DNA from 3 places in the Planococcus shenhongbingii genome. Region 1 is predicted to be linked to each of the others. Evidence: riboswitches for the same ligand, from Rfam matches in the RefSeq annotation. Region 1 holds a riboswitch; each other region holds the start of a gene.
The links. A riboswitch is a leader RNA that binds a small molecule or an ion and turns the genes downstream of it on or off. The one in region 1 is predicted to bind S-adenosylmethionine.

Region 1 (6,434 bases):
CCGGTGTCGCCGGCACCCTGTTTATGGCAATCTCAACAATCATCTTGCTCGGGCCTTTGTATTATGGCCTGTTCCAATATGCGTTTTAACTAAAAGAAGGACCTCCCAGCATTAAGGAGGTCCTTCTTTTTGCATATTTTGCACATATTTAAATGGCTTGCTGCGCTGTTTTATCCCGTTTCTTGGCTGCTTCCGCAAGCAGGCTTCCTGAAATCATGGAGAAGAAGCCAAGCATCGAACTGAAAAACATAGCCTGGAATACATGGCTGACAGTTCCAGAACTTGTCAGGAACATATAGCAGCCAGCTCCGCTGATGACCGAAGCGATGGCTCCGGTTTTATTGGCATGCTTCCAGAAATAGCCGAGACTGATAGGCGCCGCAATGCCGCTGATGATGGCAGAAGTGCCGAAATTGGTCAGCAATGCTAGTGATTCCGGCCGGTTGAGCGACATATACAGCGAAATCAACCCAATAAACACCAATGAAATCTTCGAGGCTTTGAGCACTTTGCCATCGATTTCCTGTTCCGACAGGTTTTTGTTCTTGTACAGCAGTGGAACTGCCAACACTTTATAGAGGTCATTGCCGATGCTGTTGGTGATGCCGAGATACAGGCTGTCAGTCGTCGACAGAATGGCAGAAATCAATCCCATCACCAGCAAGGCAACAATGACGACCGGGAAGGCTTCCATGATATACGCCGGAATGGCACTGTCCGCTGAAGCCAAACCCGGCAAGATGACACGTGCGGCAAGGCCGGCAAATACCGAAAAGATGGACAAGACAAAGAGGGAAAGCCCGGCTGTTAAGGTGAACGTCCGCAAATCCTCTTCTTTTTCGACTGTCAGCACTTTATTCATCAGATGGGGCAGCAGCACGAACGAAAACAGCAGCCACTGGATACTTAAGATGGCAAAGCCGCTATAGAAAGGACCGCTTTTTGAAAGAGGTGCCACCAGCGCCGGGTCAATTGTGCGAAGTTCCGAGTGGAGCGTGCCGAAGACATTCCAGCCGCCGCCGATTGTCCATAGCAGCGACACGAACAACAAGATTGAAACGGCCGCCATTGCCGCACCTTGTACACCGTCGCTGACAATCTGGGCAAACGCGCCGCCGAGGCTGACGTAGACAATGGTGATGCCGACACCGATCGCAATGCCCCACATATACGGGATGCCGATGACTGTTTCAAACATTGTAGCAAGCCCGACATTCTGCCCCACAATATAGTAGATATTGAACAACACCAGAAGCGCTACGAGGACCTGTAGTGCTTTGCTATTATAGCGGTTGCCAAGCCATTGCGGAAGCGTCAGGCTGCCGCCATTCTTCTGGCCATAGCGCCAGAAAGTCTTTGTGAATAGCAGCAAACCGAGCCATGTCACGCCAAAGCAGCCAATGGTATACCATAACGTCGACAAACCATATGTATAGGCCCAGCCCGGAACACCGAGAAACAAATTCGCGCTTGCGTAGGAGGTGCCGAAGCTCATGCCGACCAGCGCCGGGCTTATCTTGCCTTTGGCAAGAGCGAAGCCTTTCATCGAACCGCTGTGAACAGCACCTTTCTTACCGAGCCAAGTCGTCCATGCAAAATAGCCAATAAGCATTACGATGATAAATGGAAGCAACCATGTTGTGTCTTCACGCATTGCCATCTTCTCCTTTCCGTTTCGGTTTTGGATAGATTTTATTCCATAGCGTCAATCCGGCGATCCAAAAAACCGCGACACTGATCCAGTAAGCTGTAATCACATCCATTCCCCCTTCTAGTTTTCAATTGGCTGATGCAATTGCTTATAGCTGGCACCAGGATGCGTTTCTTTCAATCCGGTCTGGCCTTTGCCGTAAATTTTTTCGCGGTACGTGCCTTCTGCATATTCTTTTTGGACAAGGCCGCGTTCCTGCAAGACAGGAATGACGAGTTCGACAAAGTCCACAAAGCTTCCAGGGGCAAGTGTATAAGCAAGGTTGAAGCCATCGACTCCTGTTTCTTCCACCCAATATTCGATTTCATCAGCGATTTGTTCCGGTGTCCCCACTGCCACTGGGCCTCTGCCGCCAATGCCGACAAATGTGGCAAGTTCGCGGATGGTCCATTTGCGGTCTGGATCGGCACGCGTAAACACTTCGACTGCTGATTGCATGGCGTTGCTTTGAATATACTCCAACGTTTCGTCTGGATCGTAGCCTGAAAAATCGATGCCCGTCCAACCGCCGAGAAGTGCGAGTGCCCCTTCATAACTGACATAGCTTTTCAGTTCTTCGTATTTGGCTTGTGCTTCCGCTTCTGTTTTTCCGACGATCGCGGTGAACGTTGTGTAAACGATGACGTCTTCAGGATTGCGGCCGTTTGCCTGGATGCGTTCGCGCAATGCGGTTACCCCTTTTTTCACCACTTGGGTTGTGGGGCCGGCAGTAAATACCGATTCCGCATGCTTTGCCGCAAACTCCCGGCCGCGAGGTGAAGCACCTGCCTGGAACAGAACCGGCGTACGCTGCGGCGACGGTTCCGACAAATGAGCTCCAGGAACTTTGAAATATTCCCCTTCATGCCGGATGTCGTGCACTTTTGAAGGGTCGGTGTAGACTTTCGCCTGTTTGTCCCGGACGACCGCATCGTCTTCCCAGCTTCCTTCCCATAGCTTATAGCAGACTTCCAGGTACTCAGCTGCGAAATCGTAGCGCTGGTCGTGGTTCATCTGGTCTTCAAGGCCAATATTGAGTGCTGCGCTTTTCAGATAAGAGGTAACGACGTTCCAGCCGATCCGTCCCTTAGTCAAATGATCCAATGTCGACATGCGCCGTGCAAATGTATAAGGATGTTCATGACTGACCGAAGCTGTAACACCGAAACTCAAATGTTTCGTGACTGAAGACATCAACGGCACTACCAGCAGCGGATCATTGACCGGAGACTGGACGGCGTTGCGGAGTGCAGCATCCCGGGATCCGTTATAAACATCATAAGTACCCAGTACATCCGCCAGGAACACTGCGTCGAATTTCCCTTTTTCCAATAGCTTGGCAAGTTCAATCCAATACTCACTGTCTGTGTAAGTATGGGAACGGTCGTCTTCATGCAGCCATAAGCCCGGAGACTGATGCCCACCAGCACATACCATTTCAAATGCGTTCAAGTAAATTCGTTTCTTCGTCATATTCATCCTCCTCATTGTTAATCATGAATTTGTGCGGCGACGTCAGCTGAAAATATAAAAGCCCTCTTTTCTCAACAATCGAGAAAAGAGGGCCGTATAAATAGACAGAATCCGCTCTCTTATCTCCCAAGAAAAAATCTTGCTGGAATTAGCACCTTTCTGACAAATGTCAGAGGTTGCTGAAGCGTCAACGGGCCAGTCCCTCGGCTTCTCTGGATAAGATTATTAAATTTAAATCCAATCATAATACTAGGATATTTTAAAGTCAACCAAACATTTCAAATTGTCCGATAAATTTTTATGGTATTCATTTACATTTTCATCTTTAAACCCTTTCTCTCATCATGTTTAAAGCGCTTCCAAAAATGCTCAATATTACTTCTGAATTTTTTCAAATTGTTTGTTGTTTTTTTCTGCAATAGGGACGGAGGTTATTATGTGTGACAGACCGGTTTTCAATTGCGGGATGTTTCTGACTATATCAGAAACCAGACCACAATAAACAGCGTCATAGCGATATGAAAGAATGCGTGTGAAATCATAGCGATTTCAAGCCCTTTTCGCCAATACAGCCAGCCGAAGACGATGCCGACAAGCCCGTTGAGCAGCATCATCCGCGTCCAGACAGCCGTCGTCATCGGTACGGCGAGTGCGGTTGCCCCGAAATGACCAAGCGCGAACAGCAGCGAACTGATGGCAATCGCGATCCAGAACACAGCGGCAGATGGCGCACTGCGTGAACGCTGGAACCCTTTCCACATGCCCCACACAAGCAAGGACATCAACCCCCACCGGAGCAGCAATTCTTCTGTAATGCCACCGTAGAATATTCCGGATAACGTGTTCAAAAGATTCCTGGACTCGCGGCTCATTTGAAGCGCCCCCGGAAGATATGGCTGAAAGACAAGATCCAGCACAAAGACAAGGGCAGCCGCTCCTGCTCCCGCCATAATCCCAATAGGAACGGCTTGTTTGAAAGAGCCTTTCTTTGGATCATCCGCTTTTCTGTTTATCTGAAAATACAGGTGGGATATCAGCCCTGTCTTGGGGGCAGTCACCAAACCCACTACTACAGCTGCCACCAGCAGAATCAGCGGATTGATCAATGACAGCAGGACAAGAACAACCACTGGAATATCAGGTGCATCGGGCAGCGTTTGCAGCTGCGATTCAATTAGAGGGATTAAAGCAGGAACCAAAAAAATGATGCCGACTGTACCGAGACCGAACAATGCGAAAAAAGTTTTCAGGAAATGCCTATTTTTCACTGGCTGTGTTTCTTGTCCGTGCGTTTTCGAAAGGTTTTGTTCATCAAAATAGCTTTTCATGACTACCCCTCCCAAATTCAATGGCTTATTTCCAATATATATAATTTTTTATTAAAAAACAGATAATTTGAAGAAACATTCAAAAAATTTTATACGCAATAAAAGATGGGCAGACTGCTGAAGCCAGATTGAAAAACAGCCCATCCCGCTTTGGAATGGGCCGGCTTTTCAGCCGCATCAGTTATTCTTCCAGTTGTTTGATGACTCTGGCCGGATTGCCTCCGACAAAGACACCCGCCGGCACGTCTTTCGTAACAACCGCACCGGAAGCGATGACGGTGTTGTCCCCGATTGTTATGCCAGGATTAATCACAGCCCGGCCGCCGATCCAGACATTTGCTCCGATCGCAACCGGCTTTCCGAACTCCAATCCTGCATTACGTTCTTTCGCATTCAGCGAATGTGTCGCTGTGTAAATATGGACGCCCGGCCCCATCATACAGTTCGCTCCAATCCGGATTTCGCAGACATCCAATAAGACGCAGTCAAAATTAGCGTAGAAATTCTCGCCAACGTAGATGTTATAGCCGTAATCGCAGTGGAATACCGGTTCGACTTCCAGTTTGTTTCCTGTCGAGCCAAACAGTTCCTTTAATAAGCCGGTTCTTCTGTTGGCATCCGCTTCCAATGACTGATTGAACAGCCGGACCAATCTCCGTGCCTGGAGTCTGTCACTCAGCAATTCAGGGTCAGTCGCATCGTAAAGTGCACCTAGCAGCATTTTCTCTTTCTCGCTTCTCATGTGATCCTCTCCCATCTATGGCTCTTTTTTATATCATCTTACTTCTCCAGACAAATGGCTACAGAAAAAAATCAATTGCCATAGATAAATGACCGGCGGAGACAGCCAAACAAAACAAAAGAAAGAGCCTCCGTTTTAAAGGCTCTTTCTCTTTTGGTATCAATTGTATATTTTTTCAGTATCGGCTTTCGTCAATTCAATCAATTCCGACAGATCCGTTTTTTCATCGATGATGTACATCGCTGTCCGAAGCTTGTTCGCACGTTCAGCGCCGATGATCGGATGGGTCAGGTTATTGAACTTTCTGGCCAAGTCTTCGTCGGTCATCGGGTTTTCAATGCTGCCTGTCGCATTTTTCACGATATGCTCAATTGTGCTGCCGTCTTTCAGGAAAGCCGTCGCATACACTTCTTCTTCTTTAACGCTGTCATCGACTTTCGGTGAAATTTTCGAACGGAATGCGACCACTTTAGAATCAACGACTTTCGCGTCTGCGTATTGCGCTTCCCCCGCATCGCCTTCAAGGAATGCGACGGCTCCTGTATGGTAGATGCTGAATTTGCCGGCAAGTCCAGTCGGCGGAGTCGGTTTGCCGGTCAGCTCCAGCACGTATTGGTTGACGGTCAATTCGATGCGTTCTACGTCTTCCGCCGCTACTTGCTTGCCAAGTGCAATGCAAGCGTCGATGGACGGGTGCAGAACTATGCCGCATGCGTAGGGTTTAAAAGCGTTCTTCAGCAGCTCCCATTGCTCTCCCCATTTGATGTTCACTTTTGACAAATCATGTTCAGGCGCTAGGACATTGGCAAATCCGCGTTTCGCTTCCAGCACTTCTGTTGAACTCGTGAAGTTCTTTTTGGCAAGCATGGCCGCCATCAAGCCATTTTGCGCCGCTTTCCCCGGATGGAACGGTTTGGTCATCGTGCCGAACATTTCCCGAAGGCCGAATGACTGCGTCCCGGCGATGCCAAGCGCCCACGTCAGCTGTTCTTCGTCCAGTTCCAGCAGGATTCCCGCTGCAATAGCCGCCCCAAAAACACCCGTAGAGCTCGTGATGTGGTAGCCAAGATGGTAGTGGCTTGGATATACTGCATTCGCAATGCGCAGTTCCGCCTCGCAGCCGAGAATAAAAGCGTGAAGGACCTGCTCGCCTGTCAGGTTCAGTTTCTCTGCAAGTGCCAGCACGACCGGAGCAACCGGG
Region 2 (6,434 bases), 110 kb from region 1:
TGCCGAAGCTGCCCACGGGCTGCCGTCTTTCTGGATCATCTGCAAGTCTTCATCACTCATGTCGATGCTGTAGACGCTGATGTCGGTGCGCCCGGATTGTTCGATGGCGCGTACTGCACCTTTTGCAAATTCATCCCAGGCAGCCCAGACTGCTGTGATTTCGCCTTCATTCGGATATTGCTTCAATACCGCTTCCATTTGCGCCTGTGTATCAAGAGCCGTGTTTTGAGTCGCTGCACCGAATGCCGTGACTTCTTTGATGCCTGTGTTGTTTTTCAAGAATTCTTCGTAAGCAACTTGGCGGCGTTCCATCGGGGCAAAGCCGGCTACCCAGATTTTTACGATATTCGCTTTTCCATCATGGTCGTTAGCCAATTTTTCCAATGTCATTTCAGCCATTTGCTGATCGCCTTGTTCTAAAGAAACCACGCCTTCAACATCTACTCCCGCATCAAAAGCGACAACCGGAATTCCTTTTTCCACTGCTTTTTCAACGCCTTGGTTCAATGCCTCTTTGGTGCCGTGGTCAATCAAAATTCCGTCAAATCCTTGGTTGATGGCTGCGTCCAAGTTGGATGCCATTTTTGCCAAATCGCCGTCCGATGTAAAGACCGTTACGTCGCCGCCGAATTTCCCGACTTGTTCTTCCACACCTTCGATATACTGCGCAGAAAACGTCCCTAAGTTTTGCTGCATGATGAGCGCGACTTTTTTGCCGGCCAACGGATTATCCGAGGCTTCTGCTTTCGCAGCGTCCGGCGTCTTTTCTTCACTGCCTTCGCCTTTTGGCTGGCAGGCAGCCAGAAATGCACTGATGATCAATAAAATGGTTAATAATAAGAGCGATTGTTTTTTCATTATTTTTCTCCTTTTTCTGCATAGGGGTTAAGAACTCCGGGAATGTTTTGGTAGTAATCAGGTCTGATGATTCCTTTTTCTGTGATAATTGCAGTAATAAAGCGGGATGGAGTCACATCAAAAGCAGGATTGAAGACTTTCGTGCCCAGAGGCGCTATCGGCTGACTGCCAAGATGAGTAATTTCTTCCGCTTTCCGTTCTTCAATTGGTATTTCTGCACCGCTGTCAATGGTGACGTCAAATGTTGATGCGGGTGCCGCTACATAAAATGGAATCCCATAAGCATCAGCGAGAATCGCCAAGTTGAGTGTTCCGATTTTATTGGCGGTATCGCCGTTCGCCGCGATGCGGTCCGCGCCCACGATAATGGCTTCGATGTCTTTCGCCCCAATAGTGTGGGCCGCCATGCTGTCGGTGATAAGCGTGACGTCCACTCCTGACTGCTGAAGCTCCCAGACGGTCAGCCGTGCACCTTGGAATACCGGGCGGGTCTCACATGCAAACACTTCAAATTTCCGGCCGCGTTCGCTTCCAAGGTGAAATGGCGCCAAGGCTGTTCCATATTTCGCAGTGGCAATCGATCCGGCATTGCAGATGGTCATCACCCGTTTATGCCCTTCCAAAAGCGCCAAGGCATATTCGCCGATCTGCCGGCAGGAAGCTTCATCTTCCTGGTGGATGCGCACCGCTTCTGCGATAAGCAGCACTTTTCCATTTTCTACAGATTCAGCTTTTTGAACGGCTTCAAGCAATCTATCGAGCGCCCACATTAAGTTGACGGCCGTCGGACGCGACTCTCCTAGATAAAGCGCATCTTTGCGCACATCATGCAGGAACGCTTCCACTGTTTCAGCATCGTGCCGCTGGGCTGCCAGTGCTAAGCCATAAGCGGCGGTGATGCCGATGGCCGGGGCGCCGCGAACTTTCAGCGTAAAGATGGCTTCATAGACATCTTCAATCGTCTCGAGTGTCAAATAGTCAATTTCATGCGGCAATTTCTGTTGATCTAAGATGACCAACTGCCCGTCTGTCCAGGCAATTGATAATGGAATGGTCATTGCTTCAGCTCCTCAAGCAGACCAGATACCGCACTGATTGTTGTTAACCCGGAACGTTTTAAAATCAGCGCTTCGCCGGTGTGCAAAGCTTGTTTCTTTAAACGAATGCGCAAGTTCTTATCTTCAATGCTGTCCAAATCTTTAACATGTGCCAGTCCGATTGTGCGTCGAATCAATTCACAGCCGGCAAAGCCAAGCGTGTCGCGGAATATCTTTTCCAATATGAACTCTTTATAGCCTGGTGTGTCTTTGTATGCTTCAATGCCTTCCCGGTCCCATAGTTCTGAAAAGCGGGTTGAGAAAACTTCCCATGTACGTTCGATATGATTCACAATCACTTGGCGTTCTTCGCCGCTCCGGGTGATTGACTGAACGATTAAGTTTGCCAGAAACAAGCCGACGTCAAAGCCAATAGGACCGTAAAAAGCAAATTCGGGATCGATGACTTTCGTTTCCGATTCACTGGCAAAAATACTGCCGGTATGAAGGTCCCCATGCAATAGCGCTTCCGCTTCCGTCAAAAAACTGAACTTCAGCTTTGCCGCTTCAAGTTTCAATGGACCGTTGTTCCAGATAGCTTCGACCGTGGCTTGAAGCTCCGGTTCGTAATCATTGGTGTCGTTATTGAAAAACGGGTCGGTGAAAATAAGGTCCTCTGTTATTTTGCACAGTTCCGGGTTGGAGTAGTCGGCCACCAACCGCTTTTTCTCAAACGGGTGCAGCGCAAAATCAGATGTATGGAACAGCGTGCGTCCCAAATATTCACCGATGTCTTCCGATAGTTTTGGATAAGCTGCCCCTTGGATCAGCCCTTCGCGTGCAATCGTCAGATGAGACAAGTCTTCCATTACGGTAATCGCCAGTTCCTCATCCATGGCATAAACGGCCGGTACCAGCCCCGGTGCAAATTCGCTATGCTTTTGAAGAGCGTTCGCTTCAATCGTTGCGCGTTTCAATGTCAGCGGCCAGCTTTCCCCGACAACTTTCGCATATGGCAATGCCTGTTTGATAATCAACCCTTTTCCACTTTTAGGATCTTTGATCTGGAATACATAATTCAAGTTCCCGTCTCCGATTTCGCGGCACACCAGTTCCGCTCCTTCAGGGAATGGGTATAGGCTCTGAGCCAGTGCAATGGCTTTTTCTTCGGTTAATGCTTCGTATTGTTTGGATGCTATTGTCATTATTCATCTACCTTTCCGGGTCAATATAAAAAGCCTCTTTCCGCAAGAAAGAGGCCTAGAATGATAGATTCCACGCCTCTTATCTTTCAGAAATGGTCATTTCTGATGGAATTAGCACCGTGCCTTGCGGAATTTGCATTCCGGCGCGAAAGCGCCCCTTCTCACGAAGGTATTACGGTCGGTTGCTGGGCGTCATAGGGCCAATTTCCCTCTGCCTGCTCTTGATAAGAGTACTATTTGAGTAACTATATGCTGTTTGAAAAGAATCCTATCACGGTTCAGAATTGACTGTCAATAACTTTTTTACAACAAATAATTTTGCGAATATTCATTGACAGAATGTTTCATACATGAAATAATCAAAACTAATTTCTTTATTAAAACAATTGAATACGCATTCTTATTCAGAGCAGGTGGAGGGACGAGCCCTATGATACCCGGCAACCGGTCCATTATTGGACACGGTGCTAATTCTTGCAGCCATTTAATGAGGCTGAGAAATAAGAAGTTGTTAAGCCTATTAACCTCTTCTTGTTTGAAGAGGTTTTTTATTTTGATTTTTAACAGGAGTGTGAATGCAATGAGCAGTTTAACAGCGACTTACCAGCTGTATGGCAAAGCGGGTTCATTCGGGAAAAAGGCAGAAGGAATCGCCCTGGGCCTGACGATCGGATCGTGGACCGACTTGCCATTATTGGAACAGCAGCAATTAAAACACCATAAAGGAAATGTCGTTTCGACAACGGAATTTGAAGATTCCCCGCATCCGTTAAAGCCGGATGAAATCAAGGCTGTGGTGAAGATTTCGTATCCAAGTGCCAACTTCTCAGCGGATTTCCCGGCAATATTAACCACCGTCTTCGGCAAATTGTCGCTGGATGGTGAAGTTAAGCTGCTTGATTTGGAGTTTGACGAAGAGCTGCTCTCGCATTTTCCGGGACCACGATTCGGCATCGACGGAATCCGGGGATTGCTTGGCGTTACCGGCCGGCCGCTTGTCATGAGCATCTTCAAAGGCGTCATCGGCCGCGACTTGGATTTCCTCGCTTCACAGCTTCGCCAGCAGGCGCTCGGCGGAGTGGATTTGGTAAAAGATGATGAGATTCTATTTGATAATCCGCTGACGCCTTTTGAGAAGCGGATCACGACAGGGAAAAACGTGCTGCAGCAGGTCTTTGAGGAAACTGGGCACCGGACGCTTTATGCGGTGAACTTGTCGGGGCGCACTTCCAGCTTGCGTGACAAGGCAAAAAAAGCACGCAAACTTGGAGCGGATGCCTTGCTGTTCAATGTCCATGCTTATGGTCTGGATGTGCTGCAGGAACTAGCAGAAGATCCGGATATCGGGCTGCCGCTCATGGCGCATCCAGCATTCAGCGGCGCTTTCACTTCTTCCAACTTTTATGGACTGGCCACTTCTCTGGCACTCGGAAAACTGGTCCGCTACGCAGGCGCCGACTTTTCTTTGTTCCCCTCCCCTTACGGCAGTGTTGCTCTTGAAAAAGCCCAGGCACGGGCACTCGGTGAGGAATTGGTGAAGGACAGTCCGTTGAAGCGAAGCTTCCCAGTGCCTTCTGCAGGCATCCATCCCGGACTTGTTCCGTTATTGATCAACGATTTCGGAATTGACAGTATCATCAATGCAGGAGGCGGCGTACATGGCCATCCGGACGGTGCAGCCGGAGGCGGTAAAGCTTTCCGCCAGGCAGTTGATGCCGTTTTAAGCAAAAAAACACTCGCCGACGCTTCTGAACAGCATGAAGAATTAAAAACAGCATTGGCAATATGGGGGTAAGCATTTTGAGCAAACCAGTGATTTTCTGCGATTTTGATGGCACGGTGACCAACAACGACAACATCATCGCAATCATGAAAAAATTCAATCCGCCCGGCTGGGAATCGGTCAAAGACGATATCCTGGCCCAACGGGTCTCCATAAAAGATGGCGTTGCAAAGATGTTCACGCTGTTGCCGTCATCGAAAAAAGACGACATTATCAGCTATGTGCTGGAACAGGCGCAAATCCGTGACGGCTTTTCTGAATTCGTGGCCTACGCCAAAAAACAGGATATTGCGCTTTATATCGTCAGCGGCGGCATTGACTTTTTTGTCTATCCGCTGCTCGAATCATTCGGCCCTTTCGCCGGCGTCTATTGCAACGAAGCCGATTTTTCAGGAGAAACGATCAACATCAATTTTCCGCACAGATGCGATGACGAATGCACGAGCCAAGGCTGCGGCTGCTGCAAGCCGTCCATTATCCGCGAGCTGCTTGAAAACGGCGCGAAAAGCATCGTCATCGGAGACTCCATCACCGATCTTGAAGCGGCGAAACGGGCAGACCTCGTCATTGCCCGCGATTTTTTAATCGAGAAATGCGAAGAGCTCGGCTTGTCGTATGAGCCGTTTGAAAACTTCCGGGATGTCACTTCCATCATCGACGCTCGTCTGGGTGTGAAGCTATGACGGCGCTTCAGGAGCGATGGCAGGAACTTGCAGATGTCAAAGACGAATTGGCGCTCCGGGACTGGTTCATGGGAACGAGCGGCAACTTGGCCATTAAAGTCCAAGATTCGCCTGTTGAATTTCTTGTGACGGCCAGCGGCAAAGATAAGCGCAAACGCACGGCAGAAGATTTTTTGCTGGTGGATGCAGCCGGCAAGGCAGTCGATGAGACACATTTGAAGCCGTCGGCTGAAACTTTGCTGCATTGTGAAGTTTATTCGAAAACACCTGCGGGGTGCAGCCTCCATATCCATACCGTTGCCAATAACATCATTTCGGAACTATACGGGAACCGTGGAAAAATTGATTTCCAAGGCCTTGAACTCATCAAAGCATTCGGTTTATGGGATGAAGATGCGGTGTTGACCATCCCCATCATCCCAAACCACGCCCACATCCCTGACCTTGCGGAAGAGTTCCGAAAACACTTGACTGCCGATAGCGGCGCAGTGCTGATCCGCAACCATGGCATTACCGTGTGGGGCAAAAACGGTTTTGAAGCCAAGAAACTGCTGGAGGCAAGTGAGTTTCTTTTCCAGTATCAGATGGCTTTGTATCAAATACATTCACATTAAAACTGAAAACGGAAAGGAAGATTCATAATGGCAATCATTAAAATTCAAGGAACAAATGAAACAATCGAAGCGCAAAACGAAGTAGCAGCATTCCTCGAACAGCAGGAAGTTATTTACGAGCATTGGGACATCAACAAATTGCCGGAGCACCTGCGCGAGAAATTCAATCTCAGCGATGAAGAAAAAGAGGATATCCTGGCAGCTTTCAAAGCGGAAATCGACGACATTTCAGAACGCCGAGGCTACCAGGCAGC
Region 3 (6,434 bases), 1.5 Mb from region 1:
TTAATACACCTAAAGCGATAGCGACGATAATCCTCGGTAAAAGACCGAATTTAATTTTCATGATGTGTCCTCCCTAGATGAACATTTGTATTTTATTATTATACAAAAGTATCATATCGGTCTAGTAATTAGAATAGATTCTACAATACGCGAAATATTAAAATTATTTTATAAAATAAAAAAACTGGACATAGACTCAAAAAAATCGAGTCTACGTCCAGTTTTATGACGTGTGTAAAGCTATATCATTATTATTTGACAGGTACTACTGCCCCGCCCCATTCTTCTAAAATGAAGTCTTGGATTTCCTGTGATTTCAGGGTTTCCACTAATGCTTTGATATTTTCGCTGTCTTCATCGCCTTTATTGACTGCAATGATATTGACGTATGGAGATTCTGAACTTTCAAGTGCAATTGAATCTTCCAATGGGCTCAATCCTGCATCGATTGCATAGTTTGAGTTGATCAACAAAGCATCGCCTTCGCCTGCTTCATAAAGTTGAACCATCAATGCTGCTTCATAGTTCGCATCAAACTCAAGATTTTTCGGGTTTTCCACAATATCCTTCACTTCAGCAGTCGTTTTGTCTATGCCTTCTGCCAGTTTGATCAAGCCTTGAGCTTCAAGCATCGATAAAATACGGCCATGGTCAGCCACCGAGTTGCTCATTAAAATTGTTGCCCCTTCAGGAAGTTCTTCCAATGAAGCATATTTCTGAGAATAAACACCGATCGGTTCAATGTGGATTCCGCCTGCGTTTTCAAAATCATAGCCAAATTCCTTCTTTTGAGACTCCAAATATGGAATGTGCTGGAAATAGTTGGCATCAATTTCTCCAGCTTCTAAATCTTGGTTCGGCAAAATATAATCCTGATATGTCTCAATATCTAATTCAATTCCTTGCTCTTCAAGAAGCGGCTTTGCCTGTTCCAAAATAATTGCGTGCGGGACGTTTGAAGCGCCCACTTTTAATGTGCTTGTCTCTTCTTCGCTTGCTCCGCCATTGCCGCCTCCGCAGCCTGCAAGTACAAGTGCTGTCAATAATGATCCTGCTAGTAATTTTTTCATGTAACCGATCCCCTTTTTCTATGTTTTTTATAGTTCAGCTGTTAGCGTTTATCTGATTTTGTAGTCATTCGGTCACCAATAAACTGGATTGCGAAGACGATAATCAAAATCAAAATAGTTGCCATAAGCGTAACATCTTCCCGGCTTCTCTGGAAACCGTCCAAGAACGCAAGTGTTCCTAGGCCGCCCGCACCGATAATTCCGGCCATGGCAGTATATCCCACCAATGCAATCGCTGTAACTGTGATACCTGAGATTAATGCCGGTTTGGACTCTGGCAGCAACACTTTACGGATAATCGTCCAAGTTGTTGCGCCCATAGAACGCGCAGCCTCGATGACTCCTTTATCAATTTCCTTCAGCGCAATCAATACCATGCGCGCATAAAATGGCGCCGCTCCAATAATCAAGGCAGGCAATGCAGCATTCGGCCCTCGGATCGTGCCGATGAGAAATTTCGTAAACGGAATCAGCAAAATGATTAAAATGATAAACGGAATCGAACGGAAAATGTTGACGAATGCACCAGTCAACCAATTTACCACACTGTTAGCCCATAATTGTTTCGGTGCCGTCAAAAATAAGACGATTCCCAAAACCAATCCGATGACAAATGTAAAGAACGTCGACATGGCTGTCATATATAATGTTTCGAGCGTCGCTTCCCACATACTGTCCCAATCGACATTCGGGAATAATGACTCAATCATTTGCCATCACCTCCGTCTGTACACTTTCAGCGTTCAAGAACGCGAGAGCTTCGGATATCTGTTGCTGCGAACCTTTCATTTGTAATACCAATGTGCCATAAGCTCCTCGCTGCGTATGCGATATATTTCCTTGCACAATATTGATCTCTACAGGGTATTTCCGGATCAGCTTAGTCAAAATAGGCTGTTCCGTCTGTTCACCGACAAAAACCAATTTCACCAATTCGCCTGTCGGGTAAAGTTCCCGCAGATGTTTAATCGTTTCATGCGAATCTTCCGTATCGGTGACTTGAGCGACAAAGCGCTTCGTAATTGGCTGCTTTGGCGCCTGAAAGACATTCAATACGTCTCCCAGTTCAACGACGCGCCCGCCTTCCATAACAGCGACACGATGGCAAATCTTCCGAATAACGTGCATCTCATGGGTAATGAGAACAATCGTAAGCCCGAGACGTTTATTGATATCGACCAGGAGTTCCAGAATCGAATCGGTTGTCTGCGGATCGAGTGCTGAAGTGGCTTCATCACATAGCAGCACTTCAGGTTCATTAGCCAGCGCACGGGCAATGCCGACACGCTGTTTCTGGCCGCCCGACAGCTGGGACGGATAAGCATGTTCTCTACCCGTGAGCCCAACTAATTCCACCAATTCCTGAACGCGGGCGTCGCGCTTGTTTTTTGGAACACCTGCGATTTCAAGTGGAAATTCAATGTTTTCTTTTACTGTGCGTGACCACAGAAGGTTAAAATGCTGGAAAATCATACTGACTTTCTGGCGCGCTTTCCGCAGCTCTAGTCCTTTACTTGCCGAGATATTTTGGCCGTTTATTGTTACCGTCCCCGAAGTAGGCTTTTCCAATCCGTTCAATAAACGGATCAATGTACTTTTCCCTGCCCCGCTATAGCCGATAATGCCAAAAATTTCACCGGATGAAATCGACAGATCGACATGGTCGACAGCTGTTAAAGTGCCTTTGCCTGTGTCGAAAACCTTCGACAGTTCTTTTAATTCAATCATCCTTTTACAACTCCTAATCCAAAATAAAAAACCCTTCCGCGCAGAACTGAGCAGAAGGGTAACCGTGAAAACACGAAAACCGCTCTCTCATCTCCCAAAGCTTTTGCTTTGTGTGATTTGGCACCATTTCATTTTCATGACGGTTGCCGGGCTTCATAGGGCACTTCCCTCCACCACTCTAAATAAGAGTTACGATATGAAATTATTGTTCAGAAATCCAATTTACCATGCTCGACATTTTTCGTCAACAGATTTCAATTTCCCGTATAGGTAAGGCACAGACTGGAATGCGTAAATCTTTTCTTTCAGCTGCCCGTTTTCTGTAATGAGCAGGCAAGGTACACTTTCCACCTTGTACAATTCGGCAATTTCCTGAACAAAATTCAAATTCGCTTTGCCCATCGGCAAATCCGGGAACAACTCTTTTACGACATCCATCATTTTAGAAGCAACTTGGCATGTACCGCACATCGGCGTATATAAATAATAAGCCGCGGCAGAGCTAGTGTTCTTTTCTTTTAGCCAATCTTTATGTGTCCATTCTTTCATCGATTTCATCCCTCAGTTAATAACTTATTGACTTGAACATTTGCTGAAATCAGCACATCGAGCAAGATCCGGATCGGCGTCGCTGCCACTTCCTTGTAACTGCGATTGATATAAAAATGCCGGGCTTCAGGGAATTCGCGTTTAACAAGTTTCCGCAGCCGTTCACCTGATTTATCCGCATCCACCAATATGATGATATCCAAACCTTCATAAGGCAGCAATAATTCTTCAAGCCTCGATGCACTAACTGTACCATTTGTGCAAACAATCGTCACGGGTTCTGCAATGAGCGGCGCTATTCGTGTTTTATCCGTTAGCCCTTCAACCACAATTACTTTATCCATAAGTCAACACCTCGCTGATATATGATGAAAGATTAGGTGTAAAAGCTGCTCCTTATTGGATCAGCCTATAGATGCTTATTTCATCCAGTGCCCAGCTAGCAAAAAAAGCGCCAAGTAATAGGCGCTTTTTAGGATATTACTCGTTGATCATTTCCTGATATTGTTCAGCTGACATCAAGTCGTTGATTTCAGCTTCTTCTGGAGATTCGATTACCACCATCCACGCATTTTCATACGGAGATTCGTTTACAAATTCAGGACTGTCTTCAAGCTCAGTGTTGACTTCAATTACACGCCCGCTAATAGGCGCATAAAGCTCCGAAACAGTTTTAACTGATTCTACGCTGCCAAATGGCTCATTTCTTTTTATTTCATCGCCAACTTGCGGCAATTCTACGAAAACGATATCGCCAAGTTCAGCTTGTGCAAAATGCGTGATGCCAATACGTGCTGTACCGCCTTCAACTTTAACCCATTCATGCTCTTTAGAATAACGAAGTTCTTGTGGTGTGCTCATCGAAAACCCTCCAAATTATGTAGTGTACTCATTTCTCAGTTTGACATAAAGCCTGGGGAAATACAAGATTTCACTGCTCTCTCTTCCAGGTATTTTCAAACTCTTCTTCTTTAAATCCGAGTGTCGCTTTTTCCCCATCCCAAGCCAAGGGGCGCTTAATCAGCATTCCGTCTGACGACAGCAGCTTCAGTTGCTGATCTTCAGGCATTTCTTTCAATTTGTCTTTCAATCCGAGTTCCCGGTACTTCAAGCCGCTTGTATTAAAGAACTTCTTCAATTCAAGTCCGCTTTTCTCATAAATCCCACGAAGTTCGCTGTCAGACGGCGGTGTTTCAGCAATGTTTATTTCATTGTATTCAATGTTATTTTGTTCAAGCCATTTTTTTGCTTTGCGGCATGTTGTGCATTTCGGATATGCATAATAGGTAATCATTCTAAAACCTCCTTTTAACCAAGCTTACCAAAATTAGCACTCTTGGTCGATGTAAAAAAACGCAGCCGAAGGCTGCGTTTTCAAAGAAAGCTTAGACTACATATTTCTCTGCTTCCACTAATCTAACAGCTGCTTCCCGCTTTTTCGCAATCACGTTATACGGAGTTGAACGCGTCAGTTTACGCAGTGCAGAAAGCATCATGCGCTGATTGTCGCCTTCCACAGCCGCAAGCAATGTCTCTTTTGCGTCTTTCTCAATTTTGTCAAAGGCTTCTTGGCAATATATTTGCGTATACAACAATTTTTGCTGGGCTTTTTCTTCTCCGGATGCTGCAATCGCTTTTTCCGTGCGGAGCACAGCAGATTCCATCGCAAAGACGTTCGAGACGATATCCGCGATGTTCACAAGCACTTCCTGTTCTTGTTCGATCTTTGCACCATACGTCTGCGCCGCAAGGCCAGCTGCAAGCAAAGCGATTTTCTTGGCGTTTTTCACCAAGTATTTTTCCTGTGCCAACGCTTCTGTGCCAACTTCTTCCGGCATCATCATGAGCAATTCCTCTTGCAATTTCTGTGCGTGCTGCAATAAAGGAAGCTCGCCTTTCATCGCTTTGCGCAGCAATGTACCTGGTACCAGCAAACGGTTGATTTCATTTGTTCCTTCAAAAATCCGGTTGATGCGGGAATCACGGTAAGCGCGCTCGATTTCATACTCTTGCATGAATCCGTATCCACCGTGCAGTTGAACGCCTTCATCAACAATATAATCCAGCGTTTCTGTGCCAAAGAATTTATTCATTGAACATTCCACCGCAAATTCTGCAATCGCATCCGCCACTAACTTCCCATTGGCATGCTCTTCTTCTGTAAAGCCGCTCATGCGGTCTTCAAATAGACCAACTGTGCGGTATACCGAACTTTCCAATGCATACAATTGAGAAGCCATCGTCGCCAGTTTTTCACGCGTCAAATTGAAGGAAGAAATGGGTGTTTTAAACTGCTGGCGCTGATTCGTGTAAGGAATCGTGATTTCCATCGCACGTTTTGAACCGCCGACTGTGCCGACCCCTAGTTTGTAACGGCCGATATTCAAAATGTTAAATGCGATAATGTGGCCGCGCCCTGCTTCGCCCAATAAGTTTTCTACTGGCACTTCCGCATCCTGCAAGACTAATGTGCGCGTGGAAGAGGATTTGATGCCCATCTTCTTTTCTTCCGGTCCAACAGAAACACCGTCATAAGCACGTTCCACAATAAAGGCTGAGAATTTCTCGCCGTCAATTTTCGCATAAACAATGAACACATCCGCAAATCCTGCGTTTGTAATCCATTGTTTTTCACCATTTAATACGTAATGCGTACCGGCTTCATTTAACTTAGCCACTGTTTTTGCACCCAGTGCATCTGATCCGGAGCTTGGCTCTGTAAGGGCATACGCGGCAATCAGTTCGCCAGTTGCCAAACGCGGCAAGTACTTCTGCTTTTGTTCTTCATTGCCGAACAGCACAATTGGCAATGAGCCGATGCCAACATGGGCACCGTGTGTAATCGAGAAACCGCCCGCTTTCGACATTTTTTCCGCAATCAAAGCGGAAGCGATTTTATCCAGGCCAAGGCCGCCGTATTGCTCCGGTACATCGGCACCGAGAAGGCCGATCTCTCCAGCCGTTTTCAATAGCCGCACAGAATGCTCAAACTCATGGTTTTCCAGTTTCTCCACCACAGGCATTACTTCCGTATTCACAAAATCCTCGGTCGTTTTAGCGATCATTTTTTGCTCTTCCGTAAAGTCT

Region 2: it holds a riboswitch for S-adenosylmethionine, as region 1 does, so the genes downstream of both, mtnK (S-methyl-5-thioribose kinase) here and QWY16_RS18095 (LLM class flavin-dependent oxidoreductase) in region 1, are expected to answer to the same signal.
Region 3: it holds a riboswitch for S-adenosylmethionine, as region 1 does, so the genes downstream of both, QWY16_RS06265 (methionine ABC transporter ATP-binding protein) here and QWY16_RS18095 (LLM class flavin-dependent oxidoreductase) in region 1, are expected to answer to the same signal.

Annotation. Positions count from the first base shown of each region.
Region 1 is NZ_CP129235.1:3,737,030-3,743,463, forward strand. Features, by position in the region: gene QWY16_RS18085 (hypothetical protein) at 1-89, shown strand, start outside; gene QWY16_RS18090 (sodium:solute symporter family protein) at 149-1,654, opposite strand; gene QWY16_RS18095 (LLM class flavin-dependent oxidoreductase) at 1,772-3,163, opposite strand; SAM riboswitch class I at 3,280-3,386, opposite strand; gene QWY16_RS18100 (CPBP family intramembrane glutamic endopeptidase) at 3,640-4,491, opposite strand; gene QWY16_RS18105 (maltose acetyltransferase domain-containing protein) at 4,673-5,233, opposite strand; gene QWY16_RS18110 (MmgE/PrpD family protein) at 5,393-6,434, opposite strand, start outside.
Region 2 is NZ_CP129235.1:3,842,718-3,849,151, forward strand. Features, by position in the region: gene QWY16_RS18665 (sugar ABC transporter substrate-binding protein) at 1-858, opposite strand, end outside; gene mtnA (S-methyl-5-thioribose-1-phosphate isomerase) at 858-1,916, opposite strand; gene mtnK (S-methyl-5-thioribose kinase) at 1,913-3,100, opposite strand; SAM riboswitch class I at 3,177-3,331, opposite strand; SAM riboswitch class I at 3,498-3,607, shown strand; gene mtnW (2,3-diketo-5-methylthiopentyl-1-phosphate enolase) at 3,681-4,895, shown strand; gene QWY16_RS18685 (2-hydroxy-3-keto-5-methylthiopentenyl-1-phosphate phosphatase) at 4,901-5,566, shown strand; gene QWY16_RS18690 (methylthioribulose 1-phosphate dehydratase) at 5,563-6,180, shown strand; gene QWY16_RS18695 (1,2-dihydroxy-3-keto-5-methylthiopentene dioxygenase) at 6,208-6,434, shown strand, end outside.
Region 3 is NZ_CP129235.1:1,264,637-1,271,070, reverse strand. Features, by position in the region: gene QWY16_RS06280 (dicarboxylate/amino acid:cation symporter) at 1-61, opposite strand, end outside; gene QWY16_RS06275 (MetQ/NlpA family ABC transporter substrate-binding protein) at 252-1,070, opposite strand; gene QWY16_RS06270 (methionine ABC transporter permease) at 1,112-1,780, opposite strand; gene QWY16_RS06265 (methionine ABC transporter ATP-binding protein) at 1,773-2,798, opposite strand; SAM riboswitch class I at 2,883-2,987, opposite strand; gene QWY16_RS06260 (thioredoxin family protein) at 3,021-3,347, opposite strand; gene QWY16_RS06255 (ribonuclease M5) at 3,353-3,691, opposite strand; gene gcvH (glycine cleavage system protein GcvH) at 3,828-4,208, opposite strand; gene QWY16_RS06245 (arsenate reductase family protein) at 4,279-4,641, opposite strand; gene QWY16_RS06240 (acyl-CoA dehydrogenase FadE) at 4,733-6,434, opposite strand, start outside.